One region of the Stenotrophomonas sp. a6 genome, then DNA from elsewhere that is predicted to be linked to it. Evidence: riboswitches for the same ligand, from Rfam matches in the RefSeq annotation. Region 1 holds a riboswitch; the other holds the start of a gene.
What was found. A riboswitch is a leader RNA that binds a small molecule or an ion and turns the genes downstream of it on or off. The one in region 1 is predicted to bind cobalamin.
Positions count from the first base shown of each region.

Region 1 (4,206 bases):
TACTGCGGCGTACAATGGACGGCCCCACGTCATGCAGGTGCAGTCCCTTGCCGTATCCGTATCCGCTGGTCGTGTTCGACCTCGATGGCACGCTGGTCGACAGCGCTGCCGATATTGCCGAAGCGCTGAACCGCACGCTGGAAGACATCGGCGTGGCGCGCGTGCCGGAAGCCACCGTGCTGGGCTGGATCGGTGACGGTGTGCGTCGTCTGGTCGAGCAGGCGGTGCAGGCCGCCGGCCGCGAGGTGGACCTGGCCGAGGTGATGCCGGTGTTCATGGTGCACTACCGTGAGTGCCTGCTGCGCAGCCCGCGACTGTTCGACGGCGTGGGCGAAGCGCTGGCGCAACTGCGTGCGCGCAACGTGCCGCTGGCGATCTGCACCAACAAGCCCGAAGCACTGGTGCCGCCGCTGCTGCAGCACCTGGGTATCGGTGATGCATTCGCGCTGGTACTGGGGGGGGATTCGCTGCCGCAGCGCAAGCCCAGTGGCGAGCCACTGCGGCACATCGCCGCGCACTTCGGGCTGCCGGTGGAGTCCTGCCTGATGGTGGGTGATTCGTTGACCGACTACCGCGCCGCCGAAGAGGCCGGCATGCCGATCGCGCTAGTGCGCTACGGCTATCCGCGCGGCCTGGACCTGGCCACCGCGCATGCGGTGGCGGTGATCGACGACCTGCGTGAACTGCCGGGGTTGCGGGGCTGAAGCAGAGGGGTAGTGCCGGCCGCTGGCCGGCAACCCGGAATGCGTTGCCGAAGGTCATGATGTTGCCGGCCAGTGGCCGGCACTACCATGAACGTTGCGCTCACTTCGGCTGGTAACGCACGCTCAACTGGTACTCGCGGCCGGGCTGGTTGAACCATGCCACCGTTTCGTAGCGACGGTCGAAGACGTTGGCGGCACGTGCCAGCAGCGACCACGATGGCGTCAGTGCGTACTCAGCGCGCAGGTCCAGCGTGCCGTAGCCTCCCACCTTCACCGTGTTGGCGGCATCGTCGTAGCGCTTGCCGGCACCCTGCACGGTCAGGCCTGCGCGGAAATCGCCGAAGCGACGGTCGATGTCCAGGCGCGCGGTCTGCTGCGCGCGGCGTGGCAGCCAGTTGTCGAACTGGGTGCTGCCGCCGGTGCGGTTGCGCGGGTCGGTGTAGCTCAGCTGCGCGTTGATGTCGAAGCCGGCCAGCAGCACGCCGCCGGTCAGTTCGGCACCGCGGATGCGGGCCTTCTCCACCTGCTGCATCTTGAAGGTCGCCGCATCGTAGGTGATCAGATCATCGATGCGGGTTTCATACACGTCCAGGCCCCAGTGCCAGCCCTGGCCCTGCTGCGAAACGCCGAGGTTGGCACTCTTGGACTTCTCCGGCTTCAACGTCGGCACGCCGCTCCACGGGTCGTACAGATCGCTGAAGGTCGGTGCCTTGAACGCCGTGCCATAGCTGGCGTTGAGGCGCAGGCCGTGGCCCAGCTCCATGGCCCAGCCAACGCTGCCGGTAGCGTGGTTGCCGAACTGCTGGTTGTCGTCGTTGCGTGCGCTGGCCTGCAGCTGGTGGCGGCCGAAGCGGCCCTGGTACTGCACGAATACGCCGGTGTTGCGGCGGCTGTCGACCAGGTAACCCGCGCTGCTGCCATCCAGGTTGTCTTCGCTCCAGTCCACGCCTGCGCTCAGCAGCTGGCCCTCGGCCACGCCGAAATCGCCCTGCAGGGAGGCGCTGTCGCGGTGGGTCTGTGCGCTGCCACGTGCACCGAAGTCGCCGAAGTTGTCCGACTCGTTGTCACTGCGGCCGACGTTGGCGGTGAATGCCAAGCGCTCGGACGGGGTGTAGCGCACCTTGCCGGCCAGCACCTGCTGGCGGGTTTCCGAATAGTTGTAGTAGCCGTCGTAGTGGTTCTTGCCGTCGGCGCGCAGGGCGCTGCCTTCCACGTTCCACTGCTCGTTGAAGGTGTAGCCACCGCGCAGGCTCTTGGACAGGTTGCGGTAGCCGTCGCGATCGGGCTCGTCGGCGAAACAGCCGGTGAACAGCGTGGCCGAGCCGCGGCAGGCATCGATGCCATCGGAATGCTGGTAGGCGATATCCGCACCGAACCAGCCGCGTTCGGTACCGCCGCCAATGCCACCGCTGGCTTCACGCAGGCCGTTGCTGCCACCGCCAAGCTGGAAGTGCGGGGCGAAATCGCCCTGGTTGCGGCGGGTGAAGATCTGGATCACGCCACCGATGGCGTCGGCGCCGTACAGGCTCGACTGCGGGCCGCGCACGATTTCCACGCGCTCGATCTGCGCCAGCGGCAGGTCCTGGTACATGGCCAGGCCGAGGTCGGCGCTGTTGATGCGCACGCCGTCCACCAGCACTACGGTGTGGCCGGAATTGGTACCGCGCAGGAACAGCGAGCTCTGCTTGCCGAGGCCGCCGGCATTGGCCAGGTTGATGCCGGCGCGACCGCGCAGCAGTTCCTGCAGCGAAGTGGCCTGGCTGGATTCGATCTGGGCGCGGTCGATCACCTGCGCCGGCGCGATGCTGTCCTGCAGGGCGATCGGGGTGCGGGTGGCAGTGACCAGGATCTGGTCGAGCGCGGTGGTGTCATTGGCGGCCTGGGCCAGCGCGGGCAGGGCGGCCAGCACGGCCAGGGACAGCATTCGGGACTGCAGCTTCATGGGGGACTCCGGGTGCCACGCACGCCCGCGTGGCGAAGGGGAGGAGCCGCGAAGGCAGGCGTGCGCCGATGCCGCAGCGCACGCCACGGTCATCCAGCGCCATGCCCACCGCATCGCGACCTGAGGCTTCCGGGCCGGTCTCCGGGCTTGCCGCCGGGTGGCGCGAGGCCACCGTCCAGGCGCCTTCCCATGCCTGCGGCACAGTGGCGGTGTTGCCTGGAACTGACGTGCTTACCGTTGCGGGGGCAGCGCCGGCCTGGCGTGGAATCACGCGTCACCGGCTTCCCGTTTCAACCTGCCGGCCATGGCCGCAGGTCACCTGGAAGTGCGCGCAGTCTACGGCATCGCAGGCCGTCCCGTTGCGTCGCGCCTGCGCGACTGCCTTTGCTGTGCCTTTAGAATGGTTGCTCGATCCCGTGGTGCCGTTGCCGATGTCCGCCCGTTTTCCGCTGTACCTGCGTCGCCCGTCCGGGACGCGCGCATGATCCTCGACCTGGTCCGCCATGCCGGCAATGGCCGTGATGAGTTCCTTGATGGCCGCAGCGACCCACCGCAGCTGGCCGGCCTGCCACAGGAGCTGGTCGAGGCCTACGCCGGGCAACGCTGGGAGCGGGTGATCAGTTCACCGCGGTTGCGCGCGCTGCATACGGCGATGGCCCTGGCCACGCCGCGTGGGCTGGACGTGGAAGCGGACGAGGAATGGGAAGAACTGGACTTCGGCGATTGGGACGGGCGGTCGCTGTTCGACCTGCCGGAGGATGCACTGGCGGCCTTCCATGCCGACCCGCACGCGTTCCCGCCGCCCAATGGCGAGAGCTGGGGCCACTTCGAGCGGCGCATCGCGCGCGCGCTGGATCGCCTGCTCGATGATGACGATCCGGTGCCGACGCTGGTGGTCAGCCATGGCGGCCCGTTGCGCATGGTGCTGTCGCAGGTCTGCGGCCTGCCGATGTCGCTGTGCTGGGCGCTGCGCATCGACCACGGCACGCGCCTGCGGGTGTGGCTGGAGCGCGGTGAGATCGGGCTGGTGGGTGAGCTGCTGGAGCTGCAGCAGCCCTGAGCGCACTCGCCGGGCATGGCTCGGCGCTACCGATCCCGCATCACACTGGTAGTGCCGGCCGCTGGCCGGCATCCCCAGGAACGCGGATGCCTCAATCCTCGTCCGCGCCCTCGGCCACGCTGTCCTCAGCGTCATCGTCGGCATCGAAGCGCTGCTCATGCACCGGGCCCGACGCCGGGCCGGCTGCCTTCAGCGGATGCGCAGCGATGCGTGCTTCGTAATCCTGCACCAGTGCTTCACGCTGTGGCTCGCTCAGCTCCTGCCAATGGCAGTCCAGCAACGCGCCTTCCAGCGAGTACAGCAGGTTCAGGCTGGGCTTGAAGCCGGCGCGCTTGACCTTGACGAAGGCGCCGACGGCTCCGATCGCGACCAGGTCGTCGCGGCTGCGCAGGCCGACCTGGCGCAGCCACGCCGCACTTTTCGGGCCGATGTTGCGCAGCTTCGGTGCGCTCATCCCAGCGCCTCGACGAACACGCGGGCGATGGCTTCCAGGCCAGCCT
Region 1 covers NZ_CP133161.1:515,586-519,791, forward strand. The annotation lists gene gph (phosphoglycolate phosphatase) at 48-704, shown strand; gene btuB (TonB-dependent vitamin B12 receptor) at 805-2,646, opposite strand; cobalamin riboswitch at 2,761-2,984, opposite strand; gene Q9Q79_RS02430 (histidine phosphatase family protein) at 3,128-3,706, shown strand; gene Q9Q79_RS02435 (TfoX/Sxy family protein) at 3,798-4,160, opposite strand; gene Q9Q79_RS02440 (GAF domain-containing protein) at 4,157-4,206, opposite strand, start outside.

Region 2 (4,206 bases), 280 kb from region 1:
ACTGATGACCATCGAGTCGACCGATCCGGCTGCGTTCTGGGTGCCGTCGTATCTGGAAACGCTGCTGCTGCGCGTGTGGTATCCGGTCACGGTGGCCACCATCAGCTGGCACGCACGGCAGACCATCGCCGCGTTCCTGCAGCAGACCAGCGACGACCCGCAGGAGCAGCTGCCGTTCAAGCTGCACGACTTCGGCGCGCGCGGTGTATCGAGCCTGGAATCGGCCGCGTTGGGCGGTGCCGCGCACCTGGTCAACTTCCTCGGCACCGATACCGTGTCGGCGCTGTGCCTGGCACGCGCGCACTACCACACGCCGATGGCCGGCTATTCGATTCCGGCCGCTGAGCACAGCACCATCACCAGTTGGGGCCGCGAACGCGAGGTGGACGCCTATCGCAACATGCTGCGCCAGTTCGGCAAGCCCGGTTCGATCGTGGCGGTGGTGTCGGACAGCTATGACATCTACCACGCGATCAGCGAACACTGGGGCACCACCCTGCGCGATGACGTGATCGCGTCGGGCGCCACCCTGGTCATCCGACCCGACTCGGGTGACCCGGTGGAGGTGGTGGCCGAAAGCCTGCGCCGGCTGGATGAAGCCTTCGGCCACAGCCTCAACGGCAAGGGCTATCGCGTGCTCAACCACGTGCGGGTGATCCAGGGCGATGGCATCAATCCGGACACCATCCGCGCGATCCTGCAGCGCACCACCGACGACGGCTACGCTGCCGACAACGTGGCCTTCGGCATGGGCGGTGCACTGCTGCAGCGACTGGACCGCGATACGCAGAAGTTCGCGCTGAAGTGCTCGGCGGCGCGGGTCGAGGGTGAGTGGATCGACGTCTACAAGGATCCGGTCACCGACGCCGGCAAGGCCAGCAAGCGCGGCCGCATGCGCCTGCTGCGCCGCCTGGACGATGGCAGCCTGCATACGGTGCCACTGCCGGCCAACGGCGACGACACCCTGCCGGACGGCTTCGAGGACGCAATGGTGACCGTGTGGGAGAACGGCCATCTTCTGTACGACCAGCGGCTGGACGACATCCGCACGCGGGCGGCCGTGGGGCATTGAAGGTGCATCCCGACCGGGGTCAGAGCCCGCTGCGTGGCAGCGGGATCCGACCCCTTCCTTCCGCTGGGGTCGGATCCCGTTGCAGCGCAGCGGGTTCTGACCCCTGCGCTCTTGACCGGCGCCACCAACAGGTCCACCTTGCACACGCCGAAGGTATCCCTCCCATCGCTGCGGCGCGGGGAGGGGTTTAAACGGGAATCCGGTGAAGGCGCCTCGCGCGTCCATTCCGGAGCTGCCCCGCAGCGGTGAATGGAAACGAATCCTGCCAACAGCACTGGGCTCGCGCCTGGGAAGCGGCAGGTAGTAGGTGGGCTGCGGCCCGTGTCCATCAGCCCGAATACCGGCCCCGGCCGGGGGACACGACCGTCCCCTGACTCGACCTGGAATCTCCGCGGGGAGGTTGCCGGGGCCGTCGTCGTCCTGCGCGTGCAGGCGGCGTGGCCGCGCGCGTCCTGTTCACGGTATCCGGCCAGACCCGTTCACCCACGCGCTGATGCATGGACCACCGCCGTTGCCGGCGGTCCATGCGGTACCTGACGATGACCGAGCTCCAACGCCCCACCCTGACCCTGCCCGCCGACGGCAAGCGCCTGCTGCTGCATTCGTGCTGCGCGCCCTGTTCCGGCGAAGTGATGGAGGCGATCACCGCCTCCGGGATCGACTACGCGATCTTCTTCTACAACCCCAACATCCACCCGGTGAAGGAGTATGAGCTGCGCAAGCAGGAGAACATCCGCTTCGCCGAGCAGCACGGCATTCCCTTCATCGACTGCGACTACGACACCGACAACTGGTTCAGCCGTGCACGCGGCATGGAAAACGAGCCCGAGCGCGGCATCCGCTGCACGATGTGCTTCGACATGCGCTTCGAGCGCACTGCGTTGTACGCGCACGAGCACGGTTACGACACCATCAGTTCTTCGCTGGGCATCTCGCGCTGGAAGAACATGGCGCAGATCAACGACTGCGGCATCCGCGCCGCCTCGCGCTATGAAGGCCTGCAGTACTGGGACTACAACTGGCGCAAGGGCGGCGGTGCCAGCCGCATGATCGAGATCAGCAAGCGCGAGCAGTTCTACCAGCAGGAATACTGCGGCTGCGTGTACTCGCTGCGCGATGCCAACCGCCATCGCCGCGAGAATGGCCGCGAGCGGATCAAGATCGGCCTGTTGTACTACGGGCAGGACGCTGGGACGCCGCAGGACGATTGACGTGCAGGCATGGGGCGGCCACGCTGGTCGCCCCTTCTGTTGTACCGGAACTGCCATGACCGCCCTGCCCGCCGATGTCGCCCTGCTGGTGATCGACCTGCAGCCGGACTTCATGCCCGGTGGCGCCCTGGCCTGCGACCAGGGCGATGCGCTGGTGGCACCCATTGCCGATCTGCTGGTGCAGCGCCGCTACCGCACCGTGGTGGCAACACAGGACTGGCACCCGGCCGACCATGCCTCGTTCGCCAGCCAGCACCCCGGCCAACGCCCGTTCGAGACCATCCTGCTGCACGCGCAGCCGCAGACCCTGTGGCCGGACCACTGCGTGCAGGGCAGCGCCGGTGCCGCCCTGCACCCGGGCGTGGACTGGACCGTGGCCGACCTGATCCTGCGCAAGGGCACGCGCCAACAGGTGGATTCGTACAGCGCCTTCCGCGAGAACCACGGCCCCGATGGCGAGCGCCCGGCCACCGGCCTGGCCGGCTGGCTGCATGAACGCCGCATCCGCGAAGTGCACGTATGCGGCCTGGCCCGTGACTACTGCGTGCTGTGGAGCGCGCAGGACGCGGTGAAGTCCGGCTTCCGGGTGAAGTTCCTGTGGGAGCTGACCAAGCCGGTGACCGAAGCCAACGACGTGATGGTGCGCGAGGCGCTGGGCAAGGCGGGGATCGCGATCGTCTGAGGCGTGACCGCCGGGCATGGCCCGGCGCGGCGCTACCGCGCACGTCGCTTATGCCGCTTGCGCGCTCCTGCCCACAACAACACAATCGATTCATCCAGCCCCCTAACTACGCCCCCCTACAGATCGCGGGACGGCCGAACCGGGGGCTTTTCATTGGATGAAATCAGGATTCGGTAGTGCCGGCCGCTGGCCGGCAACCTCGGGATCTCTGCAGTTGCCGGCCAGCGGCCGGCACTACCGGATAGCACCCGTGGTAGCGCCGGGCCATGCCCGGCGGACGCGGGATGGGCGATTACCGGAATACCACCGTGCGATGCCCATTGAGCAGGATGCGGTGCTCCACATGGCGGCGAACCGCGCGTGCCAGCACCAGCGATTCGGTATCACTTCCCAGCCGCACCAGTTCACGCGGTGCCATCGCATGGTCCACGCGGGCCACGTCCTGTTCGATGATCGGGCCTTCGTCCAGGTCCTCGGTGACGTAGTGCGCGGTGGCGCCGATGATCTTGACCCCACGCGCGTGTGCCTGGTGGTACGGCTGCGCGCCCTTGAAGCTGGGCAGGAAGCTGTGGTGGATGTTGATCGCACGGCCGGCCAGCGCGCGGCACAGCGTGGGTGACAGGATCTGCATGTAGCGCGCCAGCACCACCAGATCGATGCGTTCGCGCTCGACCAGGTCGATGATCTGCTGCTCCTGCACCGCGCGTGTATCGGCGGTCACCGGCAGGTGGTGGAACGGCACCTGGTAGGACGCCGCCAGCGGCGCGAAGTCGGCGTGGTTGGATGCCACTGCTGCGATGTCCACCTTCAGCTGGCCGCTGTGGGCGCGGAACAGCAGGTCGTTGAGGCAATGCCCCTGTTTGCTGACCAGCACCAGCAGCCGTGCGCGGCGTCGGCCATCGTGCAGCTGCCAGTCCATGCCGAAGCCTTCGGCAAGCGTGGCCATGGCGGCGTGCACGGTCTCCAGCGGCAGGCCGGCATCGCGATCGAAGTGCACGCGCAGGAAGAAGCGGCCACTCTCCTCATCGCCGAACTGCTGGGCGTCGAGGATGTTGCAGCCGTGGTCGAACAGCAGGCCGGACACGCGGTAGACGATGCCGGTGCGGTCGGGGCAGGACAGGGTAAGAATGGAATCGGGGCGCATCGCTACAGTGTAGGGCAGCGCCCTGCCCAGCGGCCGGATGATCACGGGTGCAACCGACCTGCTTGGTTCAGTACCAAGCGATACTTGGACCTTCCCG
Region 2 covers NZ_CP133161.1:238,253-242,458, reverse strand. The annotation lists gene Q9Q79_RS01090 (nicotinate phosphoribosyltransferase) at 1-1,072, shown strand, start outside; cobalamin riboswitch at 1,207-1,436, shown strand; gene Q9Q79_RS01085 (epoxyqueuosine reductase QueH) at 1,612-2,283, shown strand; gene pncA (bifunctional nicotinamidase/pyrazinamidase) at 2,339-2,965, shown strand; gene purU (formyltetrahydrofolate deformylase) at 3,258-4,109, opposite strand.
Region 2: another riboswitch for cobalamin. It lies ahead of Q9Q79_RS01085 (epoxyqueuosine reductase QueH); the one in region 1 lies ahead of btuB (TonB-dependent vitamin B12 receptor).